One region of the Streptococcus dentiloxodontae genome, then DNA from elsewhere that is predicted to be linked to it. Evidence: predicted binding sites of a transcription regulator. Region 1 holds the regulator's gene; each other region holds the start of a gene.

Region 1 (9,898 bases):
CGGGCAGCGTCAGCTGTTTGGCCTACTGGTACTGGCAGAGTATAAGTATTTTTCAGATATTTGAGATTAACCTCGGCATCATGAATCGCTTTTTCGGTGAAATTAATAGGCTTGCGATAGTGCTGGGTCGCCAAAAAGAAGCGCAGTACTTGACCATCAACCGTCTTTAACAAATCATGCACTGTCACGAAATTCCCGAGAGATTTAGACATTTTTTCATTGTCTACATTGACAAAACCGTTATGCATCCAATAATTAGCAAAAGTTTTACCTGTTTTAGCTTCAGATTGAGCGATTTCATTGGTGTGATGCGGGAATTCCAAATCAACTCCGCCGCCATGAATATCAATGGTATCTCCTAAAATGCTGGTTGCCATTACAGAACATTCAATGTGCCAGCCCGGACGTCCCGCTCCCCAAGGGCTCTCCCATGAGATTTCACCTGGCTTAGCTGATTTCCAAAGAGCAAAATCCAAGGGTTCTTCTTTAAGTTCTGTCTCACTGTCTATGCGGCCACTTGCTCCAACCTCAAGTTCAGACAGCGTTTTATTGGCTAATTTCCCATAATTCTCAGACTTTGAGACACGGAAATAAACATCACCCGCAGAAGCATAGGCAAAGCCTTTATCTACTAAAACCTGTACAAACGCGATGATCTCATTCATATAGTTAATGACACGGGGATTCTCAGTAGCAGGTTTGATTCCAAGCTTTGCTGTATCCTCCATAAATGCAGCAATAAATTTATCTGATAACTCTTTGGTAGAAAGACCAGCCTCAGCTGCTGCTTTGATGATTTTATCATCTACATCAGTAAAATTGGAAATATAATTGACCTTATAACCACTATACTCAAAATAGCGGCGAATAGTATCAAATGCCACCGTTGATCGAGCATTCCCAATATGAATATAGTTATAGACCGTTGGCCCACAGACATACATATTAACCGTATTTTCATGGATAGGAACAAAATGACGCAGCGATCGGGTCATCGTATCATAAATTTTAATCATAGGCTCTCCTATTTCTTTCAAAAGACTTTTTCAGCAAACTAAATCGTCTGATTTCTTTTAAAATAATTGAAATACTTGTTTTTTCGAGTTTCCTAAGGATATGTATTATAAACAAATCTTCTATCAACCATTATCAGACTGGTTCATCTCCCTTTTAGCCTTGCGCCAAAGCAAAACTATCAAAGCAAGGGTAAAAATCACCCAAATTAGAGTGTATGTATCAAAGTTAACAATAATTCTCAGCACAGCATTGATGGCGCTTAGAACAACCAGTAAAATAAGATACCAGTTCTTTTTCAAAAATGTTTTTTTATTCATTTATTATTCTCCTGCATTTTCAAAAAAATCTCGAGATTATAAGGGAAATCTATAACTTTACATCACATGCATCATTCTGATAAGGCAGATAACTGCATTAAAAGAGAGTGATAAGAGTAAATTAAACAGCGGCCTTAACAACTGCATTTTTTAGCGTCTCTGTTTATAAACTAAGCCTGTCCAAAGAATCGCAACAAGAGTCCAAAGAACAGCCATACTGTAATTGCCACGATGCAAACCAATAATTGCAGCAGCCAAAGGTCCCAGAATTGTCAGCCGAGTGACTCTGTTGGTAAATAACCGTTTCATTCTACATTAGCTTTCCCTTACTAAAGATGTGATGAATGCAGACTCTCGTAGCGGAGTTCTTCTAATTTTGAGGTATAATATTCGCGGCTTTCTTCAACTTCATGAATGGCAACTTCATCTTTTTGTCCATGAATACGGACAACCTTAGCCGGAACACCAACAACAGTAACATCTGAAGGGACATCTGAAACAACAACAGCTGCCGCCCCGACCTTAGCATTTTCTCCGATTTCAATAGGTCCAATTACCTGAGCGTGTGCCGATACCAAAGCACCCTTTCTGACGGTCGGATGGCGCTTTCCCACATCCTTTCCTGTACCGCCTAAGGTAACGCCATGATAAAGCATAGCACCTTTTTCAACAACAGCCGTCTCACCAATAACCAGTCCCGAACCATGATCAATGAAAACACCTTCTGCAATTTCAGCACCTGGATGAATTTCAATCTGAGTCCAAAAACGCCAAAACTGGCTATGCATTCGCGCCAGTAATTTAAACCGATGTTCCCATAAAAAATGCGACAGACGATGAGCAGCCAGCGCCTTAACTCCTGGATAAGTTAGGAGAACTTCCAGAGACGTACGGGCCGCTGGATCATTTTTTTTCACAATATCAATCGTTTCTTTCCACCAACCCATAACGTTCCTCTCTTTTTTGATTATTTCAAGTGCTGAGCGTTCAGCTATACCCCATCAGTTAATCCGTTTTTCTTGTTTTTCTGTATCTTGTGAAACAAGCTCAGCTGAAACTTTATCAGACCGTTTATCATGTCCTTTTTTATGCCGAGACTTGCTTGAACGTTTATGTTCCTTATGATTGGCATTTTCACCTTCTGATTTAGGCGGACGAGGAATAAGCGCCTTCATTGAAGCATCTGCACGTCCTTTATCGTCAATTTTAAGGATTTTGACTGCAACCTTGTCACCAATTTTCACAACATCTTCAACACGCTCTGTGCGCTTCCAAGCTAATTCTGAAATATGCACCAAAGCGTCCTTATGTCCAAACAGATGAACAAAAGCACCATATTTTTCGATACGAACAACCTGAGCTGCCGAGTAGATCTCTCCTACAATGGGTTCACGTATCAAATCTGTGATAATAGTCTTGGCTTTTTGAATAGCATTCTGATCATTTGAGTAAATCTGAACCAGCCCTTCTTCTGAAATATCAATTTTAACGCCGGTTTCCTCAATGATTTTATCAATGGTTTCACCGCCTTTACCAATAACTACTTTGATTTTGTCAACATCAATCTGTAAGCTGTCAATTTTAGGAGCACTTGGAGCCAGATTCGGCCTTGGCTCTGCTATTGCTTTTTCAATTACATCTAAAATTTCCAAACGAGCTTTTTTAGCCTGAGTTAGGGCCTCTTCAAGAATCTCTGCTGTAATTCCTGAAATTTTGATGTCCATTTGCAGAGCTGTAATTCCAGTACGTGTCCCAGCCACCTTGAAATCCATATCACCAAAATGATCTTCTAAACCTTGAATATCTGTCAGAACGGTATAATTGCTGCCGTCCGAAATTAAACCCATGGCAATGCCGGCAACAGGTGCCTTGATTGGTACCCCACCAGCCATCAAAGCAAGCGTCCCTGCGCAAATTGAAGCCTGCGAAGAAGAACCGTTGGACTCAAGAACCTCTGCTACTAAACGAATAGCATAGGGAAAGTCTTCTAAGCTAGGTAAAACCTGGGCTAAGGCACGTTCTCCCAAAGCACCGTGTCCGATTTCACGACGGCCTGGCGCCCCGTAGCGGCCTGTCTCACCAACTGAATATTGCGGAAAATTATAATGGTGTAAAAAACGTTTTTTATATTCGGGATCCAAACCATCAATAGTCTGCGCTTCCCCCATAGGTGCCAAAGTCAAGACAGATAGGGCTTGTGTCTGTCCGCGAGTAAAAAGACCTGAACCATGCACCTGCGGTAAAAAATCTACTTCAGCTTCTAAAGGACGAATTTCATCTACTCGGCGGCCATCTGGACGAATCTTATCCTCTGTAATCAGACGGCGAACTTCCGCGTGTTCCATTTGCTCCAGTATTTCAGCCACATCACGTAAAATAGCCTCAAGATTAACATCTTGACTATAGTGGTCTTGATATAAAGCTAAAACGCCATCTTTTACAGCCTGAGTTGCTGCTTCTCGTTTCAATTTATCTTCAATATGAATAGCCTGAGCCAGCTGATCATGAAAGGCGGTTTCAATTTCGGTTTTAAGAGCAGGATTTACTTGAAGAAGTTCAACACTGGTTTTTACTTTACCTACTGCCGCGACAATATAATTTTGAAAATCTACCAGCTCTTGAATCGCCTGATGTCCTCTTATCAAAGCTTGCAGCATAATATCCTCAGATAATTCCTGCGCACCAGACTCTACCATGTTGATAGCATCTTTTGATCCCGCAACAGTGAGGTCAAGCAAGGATAATTCTTTATCGGCAGCACTTGGATTAATAATAAAATCTTCTGCCGAATACCCCACTTGAACCCCTGCAATCGGACCATTAAATGGAATATCAGAAATAGACAGAGCTAGAGAACTCCCAAACATAGCCGCCATAGGCGCACTAGCATCTTCATCATAGGACAAAACTGTATTGATGATTTGAACTTCGTTACGAAATCCTTCAGCAAACATCGGACGAATAGGACGATCAATCAGGCGGGCAGTCAGAGTCGCATCTGTTGATGGTCTCCCTTCGCGCTTATTAAAACCTCCAGGAAATTTCCCAGCAGCATACATTTTTTCCTCGTAATTAACCTGCAAAGGAAAAAAATCACTGGTCGTTGTTTTTTTAGACATAACCGCAGCCGATAGGACTGTTGATTTGCCATATCGAACTACAACTGCACCATTAGCCTGCTTAGCAACCTGACCAACCTCAACAATTAAAGGTCTCCCTGCAAAAGTCATTTCAAAGGTTTGTTTCGCCATAGATTAAGATACCTCTCATAATTTGGACATTATCCATTCAATATGATACCAGCGGATTACAAAAATCAAGCTAGAAGGCTTCCGGCCTCATTTTTGTATTAAGTTGGTATCGCTCCTATTTTATCATATTTTCAAGGAAAATGGCAGAGCTCAAAAATAGACTTTTCGCTATCTTGGTCAGACTTAAGATTTTTTACCCAGCTTTGTGGTATAATATACTTTTAATGACACAATAAGGATATATTAATGAAAAAACTACTTAGCCTCCTAATGATTGCTCTGATGCTTTTTGCTTGGAGCAGCCCAGTCTTAGCAGAAGAACAAAACGAAACAGCTTTTAATGCGGCAGCAGACCATGCTATTGCTGTTGAAGCTACAACTGGAAAAATTCTTTACGAGAAAGATGCCACAACCGCTGCTGGCATTGCTTCTATTACTAAAATCCTAACCGTCTACATGGTCTACAAAGAGATTCAAAAAGGCTCTTTAACATGGGATACCAATGTGGATATTTCAGACTATGCTTACGATTTAACAGCCAACTCTGATGCTTCCAATGTTCCCATGGAAAAGCGCAAATACACAGTCAAACAACTGGTAGATGCAGCCCTTGTTGCCAGCGCCAACAGTGCAGCCATCGCTTTAGCTGAAAAAATAGGCGGCACTGAAAGCAAATTTGTTGATATGATGTCCGACCAGCTCAAAAAGTGGGGAATTACGGATGCCAAACTAGTCAATGCTTCTGGGCTTAACAACAGTTATTTAGGCGATAATATTTATCCTGGATCAAGCTCAAGTGATGAAAATATGATGAGTGCCCTTGATGTGGCTATTGTTGCTCAACACCTCATCAATGACTTTCCTGAAGTTCTAGATATTACTAAACAGACAGAGATGGACTTTGATGGCACCGCTATGAATACTTGGAATTACATGCTTGAAAACCAGAGTTATTCCCGTGAAGGAGTTGATGGTCTTAAAACAGGGACTACTGAGCTTGCAGGGGCATCCTTTGTGGCCCACTCCAAAGAAAATGGCATGAGTATTATCACGGTTATCCTGCATGCTGATAATGGCGATACTGATGATTATGCTCGTTTTTCTGCAACGAATGATCTCTTAAATTATGTGGTTCAGAATTGGGAAATCAAGACAGCCGTCAAAAAGGGGGAAACTATTAATAAGAGCAGCGCATCTATCATTGACGGAAAAGCTAAAACTGTTCCAGCCGTTGCCCAATCTAATCTCAAAATCGTTCAAAAAATCGGTACTAAAAATGACAGCCAAATCAAGGTGTCAACCAAGGAAATTACTGCTCCTGTCACAACAGGAACTCAGGTAGGCACAGCAACCTATAACGATCCCGATCTCATCGGAACTGGTTACCTTGAAAATGCACCAAGTGTCAAACTAACAGCTGGAAAATCTGTTCAAAAAAGCAGCTTCTTAAAAGTTTGGTGGAATCATTTTGTCAATTTCATCAATGAAAAACTGTAACCAAAAACCAAGCCCTCAAGCTTGGTTTTTTCGTGCAGATTTTTCTGAACAAAAAAGCAGCCGAATGCTTTGATTCGACCGCTGTAAATTTAAAAGATAAACGAAACCGTCTAACTGACATCAAAATAGAACTCACCTTGTTTTACCCCAATTTTCAGAGTTTGACCAGCAGTTACTTTACCCGAAAGGATTAACTCTGATAACTGATCTTCAATCTGAGTTTGAATGGTTCTTCTCAGTGGCCGAGCCCCCATTTCAACATCGTAACCATCCTTGGCCAGTCGCTTAAGAGCCGCTGGCTGGAATTTGAGAGTACTGCCTTTTTCAGCCAAAGCAGCAACCAGTGGGGCAACCATAAGCTTAACGATAGCCTGAAGTTCTTCTTCCCGCAGGCTATGAAAGACTACTTTCTCATCAATACGGTTGATAAATTCTGGACGGTAGGTCTTTTTCAGCTCTTCCAGAATACGTTTTTCCATGTTTGCATGATTATTAGCTAATGCTTGCGCTCCAAAACCGACAGTTTTATCATCACGCAATGCTGTTGCACCCAGATTGGATGTCATAATGATAATGGTGTTTGTAAAATCAACCTTACGGCCGCGACTGTCTGTCAAAACGCCATCATCAAGAACCTGTAAAAGAACATTGAAAACATCTGGATGCGCTTTTTCAATTTCATCAAAGAGAAGGACAGAATAAGGTTTATTGCGTACTTTCTCTGTCAGTTCTCCACCCTCATTGTAACCAATGTAGCCTGGAGGAGCACCATTAAGACGTGAAACTGCAAATTTTTCCATGTATTCAGACATATCGAAACGAATAAGCGCAGATTCATCATCAAACAGCACCTCAGCCAAAGCCTTAGCAAGTTCAGTCTTACCAACTCCAGTAGGCCCTAAAAACATAAAAGATCCTATTGGACGTTTACCTGTTCTAATACCGGACTGATTTCTGCGAATAGCACGGCTAATTGCCGATACCGCTTCATCTTGGCCAATCACACGCTTATGCAGTTCGCTTTCCAAAGTAAGGTATTTTTTGCTGTCTGCCTGAGTCATTTTTTCGACAGGAATACCTGATAGCTTACTGAGCGTCTGCATAATTTGGTCTTCATCAACAAGAGCTGGACTGATAGACTGGGGTGTCTGACTGGCCTTGTAAAGCTGGACTGCTTCTTTCATATTGCCACTTATTAAAGCCTCGTCCATTGGCGTTAAAGCCTGTTTGGCTTCCTTTTTGATTTTGCCCTGAACCGTAGCACTAGCCTCATCTAATAGATCAATAGCAGAGTCAGGAAGGCGCCTTGCTGTTAAATAGCGGTGCGCTGCTTTTACTGCTGTCTCTAAAGCTTGATCAGTGATGGTTACGTGATGATAATCTTCATAAGTCTGACGAATACCTTTTAGAATAGTAATAGTATCTGTAACACTTGGTTCTTCAATAATAATTTTAGCAAACCGGCGAGATAAGGCAGTATCTCTTTCAATGTACTTTTGATATTCATCCTGAGTTGTTGCTCCAACCATATGCAGGGTTCCTCGAGCAAGGGCCGGTTTTAAAATATTAGCCGCATCTAAAGTGCTGTCAATACTGCTTCCTGACCCCATAATGGTATGCATTTCATCAACAAAGAGAATAATATTGCCAGCTTCTTCAACATCGGCAATAATTTTATTCATGCGCTCTTCAAAATCACCACGAAAACGAGTACCAGCCACCACGCTCATCATATCCAATTCAAGTACGCGCATATCAGCTAGTTCAAAGGGCACCTCTCCAGATATAATATGCTGAGCCAGTCCCAAAGCCAATGCTGTTTTACCAACACCGGCATCTCCTACAATCACAGGATTATTTTTAGTTCTGCGGCTAAGCACCTGAATTATACGCAGTATTTCTTCATCTCTGCCAATAACGGGATCTGATTTACCCGAAAGAGCAATTGCTGTTAGATCACGAGTGAAATCAACTAAGCTTCCTGTAAAGGCCTGTGGCTGCGCCAGAGAAGACGTGCTGCTGCCACTTTTGGTCTTTTCAGCCTTGCGCAGATCATAAATTTCCCTAATTTTTGCCTTGGAAAAACCAGCATAACGCTCCACTGACCGACGTAAGTCCAGCAAACGTAGCTCTTCGCTATCATCTTTGAATCCAAAACCTGCAATTTCCAGCAATTGAGCAGCCATTAAATCCTTATTAAGTAAAAGAGCCATTAGTACATGTTCAGAACCAACCTCCTGAGCATCTGTTACTTGAGCAATAGCTGTCGCATATTCCAAGATTTCTGTCAGAGCACGAGATTGCGCTCGAAATTCCGTAACGTCTGAACCTTCATTTTTAACAGAATCAGTTCCCATAACCAAAACGGCAGCTGCTTCAATCTCTTCCGGCCGAACCCTATCTTCAAAATCCATAAAAGCCAAATAAGCAACCGAGCCAGGCACTGCGATTAGCCCTAAAAGAACATGCCAGGTCTCTAAAAAAGCACTGTTGAAACGCTCTGCTTGTCTTTGAGCCACCTGAAAAACTGCCTGCATTTTTGTTGAATATTGTGTCATTTAATTTCCTTTTCTATCTAAGCGCAGCAAGAGACTGCGAAGCATGCGCGAGCGGATAAATGGAGCCTCTTCACCAAGAACAGCATCACTGGCTGTTGCCAAAACCAGATTGCCTTCCTGCTCTGTGACAATCCCCTCATCAAAAAGCAACTGTATAAAATCAGTAAAAACATGTTCACTTACTTGACTTCCTAAGTTATTCAGCAAGTCATTAAGCATATGGTGTTTATCAGAAAAGCGCACCTTGGCAATACGAATATAGCCACCGCCGCCACGTTTACTTTCAACAATATAACCGCGACTCTCCGTAAAGCGCGTTTTTATTACATAATTAATCTGACTTGGAACCACTTGAAAAGTATCTGCCAAATTTGATCTTTGAATCTCTGCAATTCCTGATTGAGAAAGTAATTTTTTGATATATTCTTCAATACTATCTGAAGTATTTCTTGCCATATCCTGTCTCCTGTCCACTTTGACTATAACTGACTATTATTATAACAAAAAAATAGAAGCAAGCAAAATAAGAGGAATAGATTAATCATTTTCTCTTGCCAGATTGCCCCTTGGTAGGATAAAATAGATGAGATCCTACAGAAAGGTAGAACTTCATGAACTACTTGATTACATTTCTCATTTCTATGGTACCTATTATTGAACTTAGAGGAGCTGTGCCATACGCTGTTGCTACAGGGATTCCTATGTGGCAGGCCCTTGTTATTGGTGTCATTGGAAACATGTTGCCTGTTCCTATCATCTTTTTCTTTGCCCGCCGTGTTTTGGAATGGGGAGCAGATAAGCCTTTTATTGGCGGTTTCTTCAGCTGGTGTTTGAAAAAAGGGCACAGCGGAGGTTCTAAACTTTCTGCTGCGGCTGGAGATAAGGGAGTTTTCTGGGCACTTTTGCTCTTTGTTGGAATCCCTATTCCGGGCACCGGAGCTTGGACAGGAACTCTTGCAGCCTCTATTTTAGACTGGGACTTCAAACGCAGCATCATTGCTGTTATGCTAGGCGTTATTTTAGCCGGCATTATCATGGGAACTCTGACACTTCTAGGTCTGGAAGCCTTTCTTTCATAAAATAAAAGCTGAGCAGCAACTCAGCTTTTTTAGTGTCTTAACTTCATTACTTCTAGAAGTTATTCTTTGATCTCACGTCCATTTGTATCCTGAATAGGCCGATTGTTGTCAAATCCAAGGGTTTTAGAGAATTTTTCGACCTGTTCTTTACTAATAGTTTCTTGATTTTTAAAAACAAT
Region 2 (9,898 bases), on a different contig from region 1:
ACAGAATTATCAGACAATTGTCAATACTTCTGTTTATTAAAAAAGCTTAGAAAACGCTATTAGTTATACCAAGGCCTCTCCTACTGATTTTTTGACAAATTTTATCAGAAATAAAAAAAACTTTCTCATTAGCGAGAAAAGTTATGGTAGTCTTTCGGTACGGAAATATCATGCCGTTCAAGACTGCCTACAAAATCCATGTCAAGATCTGTATAGTAAGATGGTACAACCTTTTTGACAGCTTTCATTTTTTTTAGCTCTGCCATAATATCTTGAGCTTTATCTGCAGCAACATAAAGGTAAACATAGCGCATACGATGTGAATGATAAAATACATCACCGAATTTAGCTACCTTACGTAAATCACGATTGTAATAAAGGTAAACCACTATTCCTTGACGGTTACTTAACATCCATATTCTCCTTAATATTATTGCCTCTGCCTTTTTTATGAGGCGGTTTGTGAGGAGCTAAAGGCAAGCCAGTGTCAACAAATATCTGAGCTGAAATAGCTTGAGCCAGCTCTTGACTAATCTGTGCTAAAATCTTTTGAACACTTGTTTCTGCCTGACGATAAGCAATCACGGTCTCATTCATATCTATCTGCCTTTTTTTCATCAAAAGCTGACGTTTCAATTGATGCACTTCTGATCTAAAAGCAGCATAGCTTTCCTGTGCTTCAAAGTCTTCCTTAAGTGCCTGAAAATCCTGAATACGCTCCTGCAGCTCGGCATTAGTCAAAAAAAGCTGACGTTTTTGCTTGTAGTTAATAGCTTCTGGTAAATCTAAAAAAGCTTTTACAATCTTATCCAAAGATTGATCAATAGCCAAAAACTCCTCATTAATGCTTAACATAAAAATATTATAGCATAAAATGAGAACTTAAAAAACCTGTCTGAAAGACAGGCTGTAACCTTAATTAAGATTATTATTTTCCATGATTTCGTCAATGAAACCGTAATCCAATGTTTCTTTGGCAGTCATCCAGTAGTCACGCTCAGCATCTTTATGAATCTGTTTAATTGTCTTACCGGAATTTTCAGACAAAATCTTTTCCAGCTTAGCACGTGTTTTGAGTAATTGCTCTGCTGCAATGGCCATATCTGACTGCTGCGTACCGCTGCCAGTACCGCCCATGGGCTGATGGATCAGATATTCGGCATTTGGAAGCATGAAGCGTTTGCCTTTAGCGCCGCTTGAGGCGATAATGGTTCCCATGGAAGCGGCTATCCCCATAACGATGGTTTGCACGTCAGATTTGATAAAATTCATGGTATCAACAATAGCCAGACCAGCTGACACTGAACCACCAGGGCTGTTAACGTAAAGGTAGATGTCCTTAGTACTGTCTTGAGCGTCCAAGAACAAAAGCTGAGCAATAATTGAATTAGCCATGTTATCCTCAACAGGACCCGTCAGCATAATAATACGATCTTTAAGCAAACGTGAATAAATATCATAGGAACGTTCACCGCGTGATGTTTGTTCAATAACAACAGGAATCATAAAATCAGTCTCCTTAAATACATAATTATTTTTTATTATAACCGTTTGGTCAAAAAAGGTCAAATATTTAACACAAAATCTTGCTTTTACACTTAAACTAAAGAATATACTGCCTTTTTTAAGTGACAATCATGTAACAAAAATATGTTAATTTTGTATTTTACTCGCTTTATTTCTCAATTTATAAAGTATATTTGATATGATAAGTATAAGGAGGTTATTGTATTATGTCAATAATCAAAAAATTAACCTACTTTTCAATCTTATCAAGCAGCATCTTATTGTTGACTGCTTGTCAGAATCAAAAGCAAACAAGCCATAAAACAACCACTAACACAGAAAAAACTGTCTCACCATCCAGCAAAACCAATACTGCCAGCAGTTCAGCCGCTACATTTCCAAAAATACTAGTGTCAGACGGGGTCTATGAAGAAAGCGACGGCAAGGTCTATACGGTCAGTAAAGGCGGTTTTGTTCTGGAGCAAACAACAGGCAGCACTGCCAATTATCAGGCAAATGGCTCTTACACAATTGAGGACAGCGACGGTACCCATGTGATCAAATCCGTAGATGGTTCCTATACCATTGAAACAGCAAGTGGGGTGCAGGTTATTTTTAACAAGGACACATCCTACGCTGTAACATTGCCTACGAGTAGTACACATGTTGGAACAGGCAATGAAGAATTGGAGGCTTACTTAACTGAAAATGGTATTGATACCATTAACAGCTACGATCGCCAAATCGCTGATATTATCCATTATCTCAACAATAATTATTGCTGAAGACCCTGAAAAAGAATGTAGATACCCTCTAAAAATGTAAACATTTAGGAAATTCTTATGGTGATATAGTTTACAATTAAACTCCTATAAACACTATTATTCCAATGTTTCTGGGAGTTTTTTTGGATTTTGAACACAAAGAAAAAAGATTGAAGAAAAAGTCCATTTTGGACAATTTTCTTCAATCTGAACTGCGTTCTTATTATTTGGTTCCAAACAATCGGTCACCAGCATCACCCAGACCTGGAACAATATAGCCGTGTTCATTAAGCTTTTCATCAAGAGCGGCTGTATAAATGTCAATATCAGGATGAGCTTCCTGAAGTTTTTTGACACCCTCTGGCGCTGCGACTAAACAGACAAATTTGATATTAGCTGCACCGCGTTTTTTCAGAGAATCAACTGCCAAAATAGCTGATCCTCCTGTTGCTAACATAGGATCCACTAAGAAAATCTGACGCTGATCAATATCCTCAGGCAATTTGACCAGATATTCCACAGGCTCAAGAGTTTCTTCATTTCGATACATACCAATATGACCAACCTTAGCCGCAGGAACAAGACTGAGCAAGCCATCAACCATACCAATCCCCGCACGTAAAATGGGGACAATAGCTAATTTTTTACCCGCCAGCTGCTTTTGAACAGTCTTTGCAACTGGTGTCTGGATTTCGACAGCCTCAAGAGGCAAATCACGCGAAACCTCATAACCCATGAGCATAGCAATCTCATTGACCAGCTCACGAAAATGTTTCGTAGAAGTATCCGTTCGACGCAAAATTGATAATTTATGCTGAATCAGCGGATGTGAAATAACTTGAAATTTTCCCATGTCTCTTACCAACTTTCAATGATTTTAAGACAATTTTACCATAAATGGTAATGGTTTGACAGTTAGCTCAAAAGGTTTTCTTTAATTTATTTCCCAAAGACCTGAGCGATACGCGCAGCGGCTTCTTTGACTGTTGCCAGAGGAGCTGCCACATTGAGACGGGCAAAATAACGACCCTCTTTCCCAAAATGAGCACCGTCATTAAGAACAACCCTAGCTTCTTTTTGCAGTTTTTCGTCCAAATCAGGCTGGGGCAAACCATAAGCTGAAAAATCCAGCCAAACCAAATAAGTTCCTTCTGGTTTTATAACCTTGATATTCGTGTGCTCAGACAGATAATCCGTTACATAATTAATATTTTCCTCAAGCACTGTTTTGAGTTCTTCCAGCCAAGGTTTGCCATAAACAAAGGCTGCTTCTGTTGTTATCAAACCTAAGGTTGGCACCTCATGCTGATTGTTTGCCAACTGTGTGATTTTAAAGCGTTTGCGGAGATTTTCATTTGGGATAATGGCAAAGCTGTTCTTGGTTCCAGCAATATTAAAGGTCTTTGTTGCAGAGCCCAAAATAATAGTAAAATCTTTGTAGGTTTCGTCAATGGTGTTGAGTGAAATGTGTTTATTTCCAAAAAGAGCCAAATCCTGATGAATTTCATCTGATACGAGAAGAACTTCATATTTTTTGCAAAGCTCTGCTATTTTCACCAAATCCTCACGTGCCCAGACACGGCCGCCAGGATTGTGGGGGCTGCAGAGAAGGTAAAGCTTAACGTCATTAGCCACAATATCTTTTTCCAGCTGATCAAAATCAATTTCAAAACGTCCATTGACAATTTGAAGAGAATTTTCCACCAACTTACGGTCATTGAGACGAACAGTGCGGGCAAAGGGATAATAGACCGGCGAATTAATAAGCACTGCTTCTCCAGCTTTGGTGAAACTTTGAATGGCAACTGAGATAGCTGGCACCACACCATCAATGAAGACAAGCTCATCTTTGCTGACATCATAGCCATGCTCTGCCTTTTCCCAATCAATAACAGCCTGATAAACGCCGTCCCATAGGTAAGGATAGCCAAAAATGTGTTTTTGACCGTAGTTGATGACAGCTTCTTTAATCTGGGGAACTGGCAAAAAGTCCATGTCTGCCACCCACATCTGAAGCAGGTCTGGATTTTCTTCCGTTTTATGCCATTTGTAGGAATGTTGATCTAAGCGGTTTGGCTGTGTTGTGAAATCGTAATTTCCCATAATTTCCTCTTTTCTGTGCAATAAAAACGAGACTTGTCTCGTTTTCAGGTTAAGCTTCAAGCGCATTTTTCAAATCATTAATCAAATCGTCCACGTCTTCAATACCAATGGAAAGGCGAAGCAAATCATCTGTTAAACCATATGAAGCACGAACATCTGACGGGATATCTGCATGGGTCTGAGTAGTAGGATAGGTAATCAAGCTTTCTACACCGCCTAAGCTTTCAGCAAAAGTGAAAACGTCAAGGGTATTGATGATATTTGGAATTTTACTTTCATCAGCTACCTTGAACGAAATCATTCCTCCCTTGCCTGTATAAAGGACTTCCTTGACTGTTGGCAGACTTTCTAAAAAATCAGCAACAGCTTTCGCATTTTCTGTTGACTTTTCCATGCGCAGCTTGAGCGTCTTAAGTCCGCGCATCAACATGTAGCTGTCAAACGGAGAGAGGTTGGGACCTGTCGTGTTGAGATTATAAAAAAGTCTATCGTAGAAGTCTTGATTGCTCGTCACAACGACACCAGCCAAAACATCATTGTGACCGGATAGATATTTAGTTGCAGAATGAACGACAATATCAGCACCCAATGGAATAGGATTTTGGTAAATAGGGCTGTAAAAAGTATTGTCCACAATAACAGCAGCGCCTTTTTCGTGCGCTAATTGAGCGACTTTTTCAATATCGAATTCAATCATGAGAGGGTTGGTCGGCGTTTCGATATAAACGATATCCGTTTCATCAGTGATAGCCGCAATCATTTCTTCTTCCGTATTAGTATAAGTAAAAGCAAAGCGTCCTTCTGCTTCTTTATCATTGAACCAACGGAAAGTTCCCCCATATAAATCACGCGCAGCAACCACTTTACTGCCTACAGGAAAAATTTCAAAAGCGAGAATAATGGCACTCATGCCAGAACTTGTTGCCAAAGCATAATCAGCCTTTTCAATAGCTGCCAGAGTCTTTTCAAGCGTTGCACGTGTTGGGTTTTTAGTACGTGTATAATCAAATCCCGTTGAGTGGCCAAACTCAGGATGCTGGTAAGTTGTTGAAAAATGAATAGGCGAAGCTAAGGCTCCTGTTGCTTCATCTGAATTAATTCCTGCATGCGCTAAGATAGTATCTAATTTAAAATCACGTGTCATTATAAACTCCCTTTACTTGTATTGCTTCTATTCTACCACTATATTCCTTAAAATACGGCATTTCGATTATTAATTTTCTTGATGACTGGTTATAAGTAATAACTATAGCAAACACAAAGGTTATTGATAAAATTTTATTGTATTACTGGACTATATCAATAGTGTATGTTACAATAGATACAATGAAATGAGTGGGAATGCTTTAAAATAGTGATTAATACTTCAAGATAAGACTATATTCAACCCCTTTTCAACTTTTATAGTTCACGTATGCTCCCTCATTTTGGTAAAAATACTGGTTTTCTAGCGGTCTTACAAGCCCAGCTGGAAGGCTGGTATTTTTATTTTTCAATAGAAAATCTCCTGCTAAAAAAGCAGGAGAGACTTTTAATTAATCTTCAATTTTTTGCGTAAGCCCTGAGCTCTTCTTCCCAACAGCTGATCTGCCATACGGGTTTTAAGTCCCAAATAGCCATAAACAGCAACGCCTATTGCCCCAACAAGGACAAGATAGATAACGCTGCCAATACGGCTATTAGATGCAATGAAGAAGGACATAAGCCAAGTAACAAGACTAACTGGTATAGCCATTAATGCAGACATAATAACGATAAGCAAAGTCTTTTTTAAAATCGTTTTACGGCTGAAGCGAGTCACAACTTGCATACGCTTATACATGAGAACAATCGGAACTCCAAGTCCGATAGCTGTCGAAAGGATTGGACCGTAAGCTCCCAGCAGCATAATCAGAGGAATTTGCAAAATCAGTTTAATGCCTAGGCCATAAAGAAAGTAGAGAATAGCTTTTCGGTTTTCAAAAAGGGCTTGAATCATGGGAGCTATAACACTGTAAAGGGCTAAAAAGATAACCTGCCCCAAGCACGCAATAAAAAGGCTTAAGGCCGTGCTGGTTGGTGCTCCGTAAAAAACAGTATAAAGCGGTTCAGCCAAGATCGCAGCTCCAACCAAAGCAGGAATCAAAACAAGAGCCAGCAGCTGCAAATTACCAATAATAAGCTTGGCCGCTGCGTAAAGATTTTTATTAACGTAATTTTCCGTCAAAAGAGGAATTCCCGCACCGCCAACGGCTGTTGCTACTGCAATCAAAATCATGGTGATTTTATTGGGATTAGATGAGAAGTAAGCATAGAGCACTTTCAGTTCTTGATGACTGTAGGTGCTGATATTTTCCATGGTTTTAATAAAGGTAAATTGATCCACCATTTGAAAAATTTGAATGGCAGAGCCTGTGATGATAAATGGCAAAGCTTCTTTAAAGGTCTCAATCACAATAGCTCTTGCATCTATATCAGGATGAACTTGCTGTTTGCCAAAGATTGATGTGAATTTACCTTCTTTCCATAAATAGAAAAAAAGTACAGCAACACTGGCAAGCATTCCAATAAAGGCTGCAAAGGTTGACTGAACAACGGCGGTTGTATAATCACCTGAGCCTATTTTCATGATGAAAAAGGTGGCCAGCAGCATCCAAATAACCCGAATAATCTGCTCTGCAATTTGACTCATGGCATAGGGTTTAAGATTATTGAAGCCTTGGAAAAAGCCACGCAGAACCGACATAGATGGAAAGATTAGCACTGCCCAAGCTAGACTTTTTAACACACGTATGCCATCTTGACCAGACCAGCCCGACCAAGCAGATAAAAGCGGAGCTCCTATATACATAATGATGGCAAAAATCAGGCCCAAGCCCAGCATATAATATAAAATACGTTTGAGCAGGAAATAGCTGGTTGCTTCCTGCCCTAAAGTATTGTATTTAGATACTTGTTTCGCAATGGCAACAGGAATACCCGCAGTCGAAATCAGCAGAAAAAGGGCGTAAATATTATAGCCCATCCCAAAAAGGGCATTGGCCTCATTTCCGTGCGTTCCCATCCAAGCAAACCAAGGGATGATGTAAACAGCTCCCAGAAGACGGCTGATAATATTAGAAGTTGTCAGCCATGCTGTTCCCTTGACCATTTGCTCCTGCTGAGACAGTTTTGTTTTGTTTTCAGTCATAATCATCTTTCTAAAAATCGCATAATATTATTTTTATTATAAACTTTTGATTGTGACTTGTAAAACGGCGGCTTTCAGTCTAAAATAGGTAGTATGATTAGCATTGAAACAACGCTTGATATTTTAAAAGCAGATAAAAATTTTCGTGAGATTATTGCAAACGGCAGCTATTACTTTAATTGGTCTGATGCCAGCTTTAAAAAACTGTCCTACGACAGTCGTGATACCGATGCCGACACTCTTTTTTTCGTTAAAGGCGCAGCTTTTAAAAAAGAGTTCCTAGAAGATGCCGTACAGCGTGGATTGACTTTTTACGTTGCTGAAAAAGATTACGAGGTAGGCATTCCTGCTGTTATTGTTAACGATATTAAACAAGCAATGAGTTTAGTAGCACAGGCTTTTTACCAAAATCCGCAGGAGAAGCTGAAACTCCTCGCTTTTACAGGAACCAAAGGTAAGACCACAGCGGCCTATTTTGCCTATCATATTCTCAAAAGAAGCCATAAACCTGCTATGCTGTCTACCATGAACACTACACTTGATGGCAAGACTTTCTTTAAGTCCACTCTGACGACACCTGAAAGTCTCGATCTTTTTCGAATGATGGCCGAAGCTGTCACAAACGGCATGACCCATCTCATCATGGAAGTTTCCAGTCAAGCTTTTCTGGTTAAGCGGGTCTATGGGCTGACCTTTGATGTCGGTGTTTTTCTTAATATCAGTCCTGACCATATCGGCCCTATTGAGCATCCAACTTTTGAAGATTATTTTTATCATAAACGGCTCTTATTGGACAATAGCAGAGCTGTTGTTATCAATAGCGGTATGGATCATTTTGAGCTCGTCCGCGATCAGGTCGCTCAAAAAGAACATGATTTTTATGGAGCTGTTTCGGATAATACCTTGCAGCAGCAAAAAGCCTTTACTTTTGAGGCTCAAGGAAAATTAGCCGGACATTACGACATTCAGTTAATTGGGGGCTTCAATCAGGAAAACGCCCTAGCTGCCGGCCTTGCTTGCCTTCGTTTAGATGCTAGCCTTGAAGATATTAAAAAGGGTATCGCTGACACATCTGTTCCTGGGCGCATGGAAGTTTTAACCCAGAAAAATGGTGCTAAAATCTTCGTGGACTATGCCCATAACGGCGATAGTCTAGATAAATTGTTAAACGTCGTCAGTCAGCATCAAACTGGACAGCTCTTCTTGATTCTGGGGGCTCCTGGAAATAAAGGAGAGAGCCGCCGTAAAGATTTTGGAACAGTTCTCAACCGCTACCCTAACGTTGAAGTGATTTTATCTGCAGATGATCCCAATTTTGAAGATCCTTTAGTCATTTGTCAGGAAATTGCCAGCCATATTGACCGTGATGTCCGTATTATAACAGATCGTCAAGAAGCCATTAAGCAGGCAATGCAACTAACCGCTTCTGCCAATGATGCTCTTGTCATTGCCGGAAAAGGAGCCGATGCTTTTCAAATTATCGAAGGTAAACGTGCAGCTTATGCTGGGGACATAACTGTTGCTAAACAATTTTTGTGATATAAAGGTCTAAATATTCAATCAAACTGCTTGGTTTATATAAACAAGTATAGGCTCTATTTTCTATAACTATTCTTATTTATCCTACAAGGCTTCTTTAAGCCTTTTTTCTATGGTATAATACTGGCATGATTTTGACAATCAAATAAAAAAGAAAGGAGCTTTGCATGTCACAAATTCGTGCTGAAGATATTCAGGTCAGCTATGATAAAAATATCATCATTGATCAACTCAGTTTGGAAATCCCAGAAGGAAAAATAACAACAATTATTGGCTCAAATGGCTGCGGAAAGTCAACCCTTTTAAAGGCTTTAACACGCATTCAGAATTTAAACAGTGGGTCTATTTTTCTTGATGGGGATTCCATTGCAAGCCTTCCCACCAAAGAAATTGCCAAAAAAATGGCTTTGCTTCCCCAAGTGCTTGAGGCTACTGAGGGTATCTCAGTTTATGAATTGATTTCTTATGGTCGCTTTCCCCATCAAAAATATCTGGGAATGCTGACCAAACAGGATCGGGACAAAATCCACTGGGCTATGGAAGTCACACGCACAACCAGCTTTGCCAATTTGGAGGTTGATGATTTGTCTGGCGGACAGCGCCAGCGTGTCTGGATTGCCATGGCTTTAGCTCAAGATACAGATACTATCTTTCTTGACGAGCCGACTACTTATCTGGATCTCAACCATCAGCTGGAAATATTAGAACTGTTAAACCGTCTCAATAAAGAATCCGGAAAAACAATCATTATGGTCTTACATGATCTCAATCTTTCCGCCCGCTTTTCTGACCGCCTCATTGCTATGAAAGATGGTCA
Region 3 (9,898 bases), on a different contig from region 1:
CGCTACCCAAGTATCCAAATAGGTGTACTCATTATAAAGCCCCAACTCCTTTAGCATACCCCAGTACTCTTCTGGAATTGCTTCTCTCACAAAAGCCATACCTAATCCTCCTCTAATCTTATATTACTCTAATTGTACAGCAATGAGGACAATTTGTAAAATCAGGACAAATAAAAAAACGCTGGAAATCCAACAGGGGTGCTGCTATCTGAGCTGGCTGCCATCACTTATCCTCCCTGACTTCCGGTGTGGCGATATAGGTCAACTCAACATCATAGCGATAATCTGAATTTTGAAAAGCTTCTCGGATAATTTGGATCAGTTCCTTCCCACGACTGGCCAAAGATTGGGGGATTTTTATATGGTTAACTTCTTTTTGTATTAACCCTTTTTGAAGGTGTTCATGATTATCATCCCATGTAGGAAGCTTAGAATTGTCAACCACAGTAGTGTTAAGAAAAACAACATGTTTTTCCCAAAGGAGAATATAGGAGGTAGTATCATCGTCTCTACTAGCTAATTTCGTATACCAAAAAAAGATTTCTCTATCCTTATCCGCTACCCAACTTTTTAGGCGAGTATACTCATCAAACACTCCTAACTCCTTTAGCATACCCCAGTACTCTTCTGGAATTTTTTCTTTCACAAAAGCCATACCTAATCCTCCTCTAATCTTATGTTACTCTAATTGTACAGCAACAAGACCAATTTGTAAAATCAGGGCAAATAAAAAAACGCTGGAAATCCAACAGGGTTGTTGCTATCTGAGCAGCTCGTTCAGAGCAGATGCAAATGTCTCTAAATCTTTTGTGGTCTCTATAGGAGCATCATACTGGCTTATCCAATCAATGATATCTTGTGTACTTTTACTCATAGCCTACTCCCTAACTTCTGGTGTGGCAATATGCCTAAATTGAGTATCCAATTCCTTACTAGTATGGTGAAAAACTTCCTTAATAATTTCAACCACCTCAGTTTTCTGATCAACTAAAGAAGTTGGAATTTTTATATAATTAATGTCTTTTTCAATAATCCCGCGTTGCAACAGTTGAGTAGTATCTTCGTTCCAAATTGGACGATGAGAAACATTATCAATAGTTCTCGTATTAATATTAATCACCTGATTTTGCCAAATCAGGATATGATCAGTTGTTCGGTCATCTCTATCTGAGAAACGACTGGTCCACATATAGATTCCTCTATCCTTATCCGCAATCCATAATTTTCGACGAAGCCTGTCACTAAACACTCCCAACTCTTTTAGCATACCCCAGTACTCTTCTGGAATTACTTCTCTCACAAAAGCCATGCCTAACCCTCCTCTAATCTTATGTTACTCTAATTGTACAGCAATGAGACCAATTTGTAAAATCAGGACAAATAAAAAAAACGGCATCTGTGATACCGTTTCTCACCTTATATTATCAAAGCACCTTACTAAGGAAATCTTTCGTTCGCTCTTCCTTAGTATTTTCAAATAAATCTTCCGGTGTTCCTTCTTCAACAATAACACCCTCATCCATAAAAATGACACGGTCGGCCACTTCGCGGGCAAAGCCCATTTCGTGAGTTACAATAGCCATGGTCATTCCGGATTTGGCCAAGTCTTGAATAACACCCAGTACCTCGCCAACCATTTCTGGATCTAGAGCTGATGTCGGCTCATCAAAGAGCAGGACGTCAGGATCCATAGCCAGTCCACGCGCAATAGCAATACGCTGCTGCTGTCCACCTGAGAGACTGGCTGGAAAAGCATCTGCTTTATCACGAAGCCCTACTTTATCAAGCAAGTCATAGGCTTCTTTTTCTGCTTCCGCTTTAGGAATACCTTTAGTCTTTATTGGAGAGAGGGTAATATTGTCCAAAACACTCATATTGGGAAAGAGATTGAACTGTTGAAAAACCATTCCCATCTTCTCACGCATTTTGAAAATATCATTTTTCTTATCGGTAATATCTGTACCTTCAAAAGTCACAGTTCCTTTTGTTGGAACTTCTAAAAGGTTCATCGTACGCAAAAAGGTGGATTTCCCAGACCCTGATGGCCCGATAATTACGACCACTTCTCCCTTATGGATATCTAAGTCAATTCCTTTTAAAACTTCATTTTTTCCAAAATATTTATGAAGGTTTTCGATTTTAATTACAGTTTTTGTCATTTGCTAGCTCCCTCTCCAAGACGTTTTTCCATAAGTTTCAAGAGACCTGTCATAGCAGTTGTTACCATTAAATAGTAGAAAGCTGCAAACAGAAGCGGTGTCAAGGTCAGATAAGTCGTTGTGGCAACTGACTGAGCTCCATTCCAAAGTTCCATAACTCCGATAGTCTGCAGCAAAGAGCTGTCTTTAATTATGGTAACAAACTCATTCCCCAAGGCGGGTAAAATGTTTTTGATTGCCTGAGGCAGGATAACATAACGCATCGTATTCCATGGTTTGATACCAAGCGAATAGGCTGCTTCGGTCTGCCCTTTATTTACAGATTCAATCCCTGCACGAACACTTTCTGAAATATAGGCTCCGCTATTTAAAGAAAGAATAATAATACCAGGAACAATACGCGAGAGATCCAAATCTAAAATCCCAAAATCAACCGTCGGCAAATCCACGCTAATCAGGACAAAAGCAATCATAATCTGAACTACCATGGGTGTTCCACGAAAAATCCAAACATAGATACTAGCTAACCAGTCTAAAATAGTGATATTGGAACGTTTGATGATGGCAACCAGAACACCTAGAATTGTTCCAAAGAAAACCACACAGGCTGAAATCATAATGGTCACCAGAACACCATAGTTGAAATAAGACCAGAATTCTGGTAAGAATGAAAAGTTCATTAAGATACTCCTTACTTGTAATCCTAATTATTATATCAAAAAACTGTATAAAAATAAAGAAGAGCAGCAAGATCAATCAACTGCTCTTTTTTACTATTTAGTACAGCAAATCGTAGATTTCCATCGCGATGAGGTCAATGCTGTCAAATGAGTAGGACTCACGCGCTTTAACATCACGCAAAGTGAAGACAGGCCCATTTTCAGGGTCATTTGAGAAGGAAACTTCTGCTACAACCTCACCATCACGTTCAAAATTACGTTTTAAATTACCACCATCAGTAGCCATCAATTCAAGACGGTTAATGATTCTCACCAAATGTGATTCCATTTATTTTCTCCTATTAGTTTAGTCGTTAGTACCATTTTAACATAAATTCAAGGAAAGAAACAAGGAAAGACGGTCTTTTTATAGATTTTTCAAACTTTGATACATGATAGCCTTGATGGAGTGCATCCGATTTTCGGCTTCTTGAAAAATGGTTGCACTGTGTTTTTGGAAAATCTGGTCTGTTATTTCAAGTTCAGCTAAACCGTATTTGTCATAGATTTCTCGGCCAATTTCTGTATTCAAATCATGGAAGGCAGGCAGACAATGCATGACAATGACATTGGGATTTTTTGTTTTATCAAGAAGCTCCGCATTAATCTGATAAGGCAAAAGCAGATCAATACGTTCTTTGAAATCAACGTCCTCACCCATGGATACCCAAACATCAGTATAGAGCATATCCACTCCTTGAACAGCATTGACATCATCAGTGATAGTCAGCTCGGCTCCATTATTATGCTGCTCTGCTATTGCTACAATATCAGCTTGCGGCTGCAAAGAAGCTGGGGCAATAATTTTGACATTGACTCCCAAAATAGCCGAAGTTACCAAAAGCGAATTGGCCATATTGTTGCGCCCATCACCAATATAAGCAATGGTCAAACCTTCCAAGCAGCCAAAGTGTTCTTTAAGGGTCATAAAGTCCGCAATCATTTGAGTGGGATGCCAGGTGTCTGTTAGACCGTTCCAGACAGGTACACCCGAATATTCAGCCAAAGCCTCAACGTCTTCTTGCTTGAAGCCGCGGTATTCAATACCATCAAACATACTTCCTAAAACTTTGGCGGTATCAATGACAGATTCCTTTTTCCCCAGCTGAATTTCTCCAGCACCCAAATAGGTCATGGTCATCCCCAAATCCTGACCGGCAACGGTGAAAGCTGAACGGGTACGTGTCGAGCTTTTTTCAAAAATCAAAGCAATATTCAGTCCCTGTAAATAATGATGAGGAATTTTATTTTTTTTCAGTTCTTTGAATTTAAGGGATAAATCAATTAAATCCATTAATTCCTGTTTGGTAAAGTCTATTTCTTTTAAAAATGAATTGTTTTTAGGCATTATTTCTACTTTCTTTTGTATAATTTTTATATATTTTAGCATAATTATTCAATTTGTCAAGAAAAATTCAGCTTAGCACTCCCATTGACCCTCTGCTAAAAAACAAGCTTTTCTCTTGCATTGTGTTTATAGAATGCTATAATGATAATATAAGGTTTGACTAATTTTGACCTTTGCTTTAAAAAAGGCAAATAGTCATGTTAGCTCTGCCATTATCCTAACCAGAAAGGAAAAACCGACTCTCAGCCAGTCGGGATAGGTAAGCTTATGCTTTGTCAAAATTGTAATCTTAACGAATCCAGTATTCACCTTTATACAAATGTTAACGGACAGCAAAAGCAGATTGACCTCTGCCAAAATTGCTATCAAATTATGAAATCTGATCCTGAAAATCCGCTCAATCAATTCAATCAGACCAATGGTTCTAACTTCTTTGATGATTTTTTCAGTGACCTTAACAACTTCCGCTCTGCCAGCGGCGATTTGCCAAACTCACCTCAAACACAGGCTGGCGGCAACCGTGGAAACAATGGCGGAGCTGGAAACGGCAATCGTCCAAATAATCCACGCTCCCAACAACGGCCTCCTAAAGGTCTCTTGGAAGAATTCGGTATCAATGTAACAGATATTGCCCGACGCGGCGAAATTGATCCCGTCATTGGACGTGATGAGGAAATCATTCGTGTTATTGAAATTCTCAACCGCCGTACCAAAAACAATCCTGTTCTAATCGGTGAACCCGGTGTGGGGAAAACTGCTGTTGTTGAAGGTTTAGCTCAAAAAATCGTTGATGGCAGCGTTCCGCAAAAGTTGCAAAGCAAACAAGTCATTCGTCTGGACGTGGTCAGTCTCGTTCAGGGCACAGGCATCCGCGGTCAATTTGAAGAACGCATGCAAAAACTCATGGAGGAAATTCGTCAACGCCAAGACGTCATTCTTTTCATTGATGAAATTCATGAAATCGTAGGGGCTGGTAATGCTGGCGATGGAAATATGGATGCTGGCAATATCTTAAAACCTGCGCTGGCTCGCGGTGAATTGCAATTAGTTGGAGCGACTACCCTCAATGAATACCGTATCATTGAAAAAGATGCAGCATTAGAGCGCCGCATGCAGCCTGTTAAAGTTGAAGAACCAAGCGTTGAAGAAACCATCACCATTCTGCGTGGTATTCAAACTAAATATCAAGATTATCATCATGTTAAATACACAGATGAAGCTATTATTGCTGCTGCTGAATTGTCCAATCGTTATATCCAAGACCGGTTCTTACCTGATAAAGCTATTGATTTGCTGGATGAAGCCGGTTCTAAGATGAATTTAACCCTCAATTTTGTGGATCCAAAAGATATTGACAAGCGTCTCGTAGAAGCTGAAAATCTCAAAGCTCAGGCAACACGCGATGAAGATTTTGAGAAAGCTGCTTACTTCCGCGATCAAATTGCCAAATATAAGGAAATGCAGAATCAAAAAATCAATGAACAGGATATCCCAGTCATTACTGAAAAACATATCGAAGCTATTGTTGAACGAAAGACTAATATTCCTGTAGGTGATTTGAAAGAAAAAGAACAAACACAGCTTATCAATTTGGCAGATGATCTTAAAACCCATGTCATCGGACAAGATGCCGCAGTGGATAAAATCGCTAAAGCCATTCGCCGTAACCGTGTAGGACTCGGTGCTCCCAACCGTCCAATTGGCTCCTTCCTCTTTGTAGGGCCTACTGGTGTCGGTAAAACCGAACTCTCTAAGCAATTAGCTATTGAACTTTTTGGCTCAGCAGATAGCATGATTCGCTTTGACATGTCTGAATACATGGAAAAACATGCTGTTGCTAAATTGGTCGGTGCCCCTCCAGGGTATGTAGGTTACGAAGAAGCCGGTCAATTAACCGAACAAGTTCGCCGCAATCCTTATTCACTCATTCTTTTAGATGAAGTTGAAAAAGCGCATCCAGATGTCATGCATATGTTCCTGCAGGTTCTTGATGATGGCCGCCTGACAGACGGTCAAGGACGGACGGTAAGCTTCAAAGATACTATCATCATTATGACTTCAAATGCAGGTACTGGCAATGCAGAAGCTTCTGTTGGTTTTGGTGCTGCACGTGAAAACCGTACTAATTCTGTCCTTGGACAGCTCGGTGACTTCTTTAGTCCCGAATTTATGAACCGTTTCGACGGCATTATTGAATTTTCAGCTCTTAATAAAAAAGATCTTCTAGCTATCGTTAATATCATGCTAGATGAAGTCAATAACCGCCTGTCTCACAATGACATTCACCTCTCAGTTACCGATAAAGTCAAAGAAAAATTGGTCGATTTAGGCTATGATCCTAAAATGGGTGCCCGCCCGCTCCGCCGTACTATTCAAGAAAATATTGAGGATGCCATTACAGATTTTTACCTTGAAAATCCAACCGAAAAAGAACTCAAGGCAATCATGACATCAAATGGTAAAATTATCATCAAATCGGCCCGCAAAGCAGAATCTGAACAGATTTCAGAAACCACTGAAGAAATTACAGAGTAAAAAAGTTTGGGACAAAAACAGTCCTAAACTTTTTTATAAGTCTTGATATATCAAGTGAAAAGATGAAGAGAAACTCTGTTAACTTTAGTTAAGCCAGAACTTCCCTGTTATAATTAATATTTTTTGATTTTGCTTCATAAGTTTTATTTTCAGCCTCAAGCAATCCTCATATGTTGATAAATCAAAGACTTCCCCTATCTCTACCGATTTTTGTCTCATTCTCATCTTTATACTGCTGTCAATAGCTCTGCTATTTTACCGTAAATTAAAAAATAACGAATCCTAGCACTAATTTATAAAAATAAAGTAGGAAAAACTGCGCTTTTTTAGTATAATAGAGCCAAGAAACAAAGGAGTTATGCCATGTCTACGATTCCAGTATTTGGTAAAAAGGTAACGGGAGCTAATTATAAAACGCGTTACGGCGTTTATGCTGTTATTCCCAATGCTGATAAGACTAAGATTATTCTAGTTCAAGCGCCTAATGGTTCTTGGTTTTTGCCTGGCGGAGAGATTGAAGCCGGTGAAGATCATATGACTGCCTTGGCTCGTGAACTGGTTGAAGAATTAGGCTTTACTGCCCAGATTGGACGTTATTACGGCCAGGCAGATGAATACTTCTATTCCAGCCATCGCGATACTTATTTCTACAACCCAGCTTACCTTTACGAAGCAACTAGCTATCAGTCCGTTGACAAACCCCTTGAAGATTTTAATAACCTGGCTTGGTTTTCTGTCCATGAGGCGGCAGCCAAGCTAAAACGCGGCAGCCACCAATGGGCCATTGAACAATGGCTGAGCGACCATCACAATTAATCCCCAATTTTTAAGTAAAGGAGAGACTCATGAAACTCATTAATACAACTCGCAATCATCAAGAATTAGTGCAAAATCAACTGGATCATACAGATGCAATTCTTGTTGAGACCTATTCAGCAGGCAATACTGCCGTGGTCTTTACTCAAGCCCCAAAGCATTATGAGCTTTTGATTTCCAATAAACATCGGGCAATCAAAGACAACGAGTTAGAAGCTATCCGTGAATTTTTCCTAAAGCGTAAGATTGACAGAAATACTGTTCTTCTTGATCAACTTAAAACCTTACACACTGCAAATCTGATTGAAATTTCATTTCCAATAAAAGACTAAATCATTTATAAACAAACGAAGCTGAGACAAAAGTGCTCAGCTTCGTTTGTTTATATAGTCATCATTATAAAATGCAGTGGTGGGGAGAAAGACTAAGTTGGCTAAGCCAACTTAGTCTTTCCCCTGCACAGTTTATTAGGTGCTTTAGCACCCACCATCAACCACTGCTGATTGAACGTCCTTATCCCTTGCTAAACAAGATACCAAGAGCGTTCGCGGATAAAGTCAAAATAGGGATTTCACAAGGAGTCGTTAAGCGGCTCTAGGCGAAATCATCTTTTTGACACAGATCGTAGCTCGTGTTCAATTGACAAGATACAAAGGCGTAAAGCAACACACCGCAAAATAGGAAAGCTAACGAAGGTGCAACAGCAGCTAGGCAGGCTTTATCTTTTTGCACAGTGTTGTAGCCGTGTTCAATTATTAAGATACGGCAGAGGATTGTTATCTAAGTGCTCTGCACTTGATAACAAACGCCAACCACCATAGTGAATCGCCTACCTCTCCCGCTAACTTCGTTTGGTTAGTAAGATCGACTAACCAAACGAAGTGTCGCAAAGAGCGTTTACGAACAAAGGCAAAATAGGAGTTTTGACGAAGAGTCACAAGACTCTAGGAAAAACTATCTTTTTGACACAGCTCGTAGCTCGTGTTCAATTACGCAAGTGATAGCTCCAACAGTTGGAGAACTATTGGAGCTTATCTAATCCCATGAACCCTAGTTCATGTCAATTCCTAATCAACTTGTGCGGAGGTGGGTTTAAAAGGTCTGGGAGACCTTTTTAATCGGGAAATAAAACTTGCGAAGCAAGTGTCAAAAAATAGTCCAGCGGACTGTTTCAGGTCAGCAAGTAAAAATTAGGGCTTGCTGAGAAATCAATTTCTACGAAACCACTGATTTCTGTCCTACTTTCTTTTTAATTTGTAACCAAAACAGCTAGTTCTCACCCACCATAGACAATACGGCCTTATCCAAGACTGCCATGACTGCTCTGCTATGGTTTAAAGCCTTGTCGGCACGCGCATAATCCCTAGCGGAAATGATCTCCTCAAAGGCTGCAAATTCTTCGTACATGCGATGGCGAGGCGGGTTTTGATTCAGGACTGTCGGCTCCTGACCGTTAAATGTCAGACTGAGCTGCGGCAGGCTGTTGGTCGGTCCCAGAACAGCAAGGGAGCCTTTATCTCCCTGAATGGCTGTTCGAATCTCTGCACTGCAGTCCTTGGCACCAATGGCAACTGCCTTGAAAGTCCCGTAATCCATAACCAATATTCCTGATGTATCAACCTTACGCTCCACATTTGCCAAATACTGGACGGACTGAGGAGCGCCAAAAAGCCCAACTAAGAGATGGATATTGTAGATATTAAGATCCCGCAAGGCTCCGCCTCCCTTTTCCGAGTCAAAAGCTGGCGCGATTTCCCCGCGTTTAAAGGCATCATAGCGCGATGAATATTGGGAATAATTGCAGCTGACCACCTTCAAATCACCTAATTTAGGCAGCTGGGATTTAATGGCTGCAAAATTAGGCAGGTACTGATTGGTGATGGCTTCCAGCAGAAAGAGCCGGCGTTCATTTGCCAGCGCAGCCAGTTCCTCCAGCTCCCCTGCTGTCATGGTAAAAGGCTTTTCACAGATGACATGCTTTCCAGCCAAAAGTGCCTGCTTAGCATAGTCATAATGCAGATGGTTGGGCACAGCCACATAAACTGTGTCAACATCAGTATTGGACAGGACGGCCTCGTAATCGCTGCTTGCCTGAGGTATGCTGTAAAGACTGGCCAGTTCACGCGCAGTGTCAATGCTGCGCGGCGTTGACAGGATGGCTGTCAGCTCAATCCCGGCAATTTCCTGCAGGACTGGCAGTGCCTCTTTAACAATCATTCCTGTACCGATAATAGCTAGTTTCATCTCAATCCTCCTCGTGGATAAACCATGTCAAACTCTTCTAAAACAACGCGACTATCCTCAGTGAAGGCAATAGCAGC

Evidence for each region. The regulator CtsR, encoded in region 1, represses protease genes until heat stress. The targets are predictions, from matches to a motif close to TTGGTCAAAAAAGGTCAAANA.
Region 2: a site for CtsR is predicted at 1,552-1,572, ahead of clpP (ATP-dependent Clp protease proteolytic subunit ClpP). Genes of this name have one in related genera too.
Region 3: a site for CtsR is predicted at 4,380-4,400, ahead of ACVRZ8_RS10420 (ATP-dependent Clp protease ATP-binding subunit). Genes of this name have one in related genera too.

What each region holds. Positions count from the first base shown of each region.
Region 1 is NZ_JBRUHR010000016.1:959-10,856, reverse strand. Features, by position in the region: gene cysS (cysteine--tRNA ligase) at 1-1,016, opposite strand, end outside; gene ACVRZ8_RS08000 (hypothetical protein) at 1,140-1,334, opposite strand; gene ACVRZ8_RS07995 (hypothetical protein) at 1,485-1,643, opposite strand; gene cysE (serine O-acetyltransferase) at 1,664-2,281, opposite strand; gene pnp (polyribonucleotide nucleotidyltransferase) at 2,336-4,585, opposite strand; gene pbp3 (D-alanyl-D-alanine carboxypeptidase PBP3) at 4,832-6,082, shown strand; gene ACVRZ8_RS07975 (ATP-dependent Clp protease ATP-binding subunit) at 6,193-8,640, opposite strand; gene ACVRZ8_RS07970 (CtsR family transcriptional regulator) at 8,641-9,096, opposite strand; gene ACVRZ8_RS07965 (COG2426 family protein) at 9,252-9,719, shown strand; gene ACVRZ8_RS07960 (carbonic anhydrase) at 9,779-9,898, opposite strand, start outside.
Region 2 is NZ_JBRUHR010000003.1:84,048-93,945, reverse strand. Features, by position in the region: gene ACVRZ8_RS03260 (DUF2129 domain-containing protein) at 129-413, opposite strand; gene ACVRZ8_RS03255 (YlbF/YmcA family competence regulator) at 403-855, opposite strand; gene clpP (ATP-dependent Clp protease proteolytic subunit ClpP) at 916-1,506, opposite strand; gene ACVRZ8_RS03245 (hypothetical protein) at 1,734-2,291, shown strand; gene upp (uracil phosphoribosyltransferase) at 2,494-3,123, opposite strand; gene ACVRZ8_RS03235 (MalY/PatB family protein) at 3,210-4,373, opposite strand; gene ACVRZ8_RS03230 (cystathionine gamma-synthase) at 4,423-5,517, opposite strand; gene ACVRZ8_RS03225 (putative polysaccharide biosynthesis protein) at 5,905-7,542, opposite strand; gene ACVRZ8_RS03220 (UDP-N-acetylmuramoyl-L-alanyl-D-glutamate--L-lysine ligase) at 7,636-9,081, shown strand; gene ACVRZ8_RS03215 (ABC transporter ATP-binding protein) at 9,249-9,898, shown strand, end outside.
Region 3 is NZ_JBRUHR010000029.1:5,989-15,886, reverse strand. Features, by position in the region: gene ACVRZ8_RS10455 (hypothetical protein) at 1-99, opposite strand, end outside; gene ACVRZ8_RS10450 (hypothetical protein) at 224-655, opposite strand; gene ACVRZ8_RS10445 (hypothetical protein) at 878-1,309, opposite strand; gene ACVRZ8_RS10440 (amino acid ABC transporter ATP-binding protein) at 1,425-2,159, opposite strand; gene ACVRZ8_RS10435 (amino acid ABC transporter permease) at 2,156-2,839, opposite strand; gene ACVRZ8_RS10430 (DUF1797 family protein) at 2,937-3,167, opposite strand; gene argF (ornithine carbamoyltransferase) at 3,246-4,226, opposite strand; gene ACVRZ8_RS10420 (ATP-dependent Clp protease ATP-binding subunit) at 4,494-6,761, shown strand; gene ACVRZ8_RS10415 (NUDIX hydrolase) at 7,125-7,577, shown strand; gene ACVRZ8_RS10410 (DUF1827 family protein) at 7,607-7,909, shown strand; gene ACVRZ8_RS10405 (Gfo/Idh/MocA family protein) at 8,847-9,821, opposite strand; partial or broken gene ACVRZ8_RS10400 (ASCH domain-containing protein) at 9,818-9,898, opposite strand, start outside.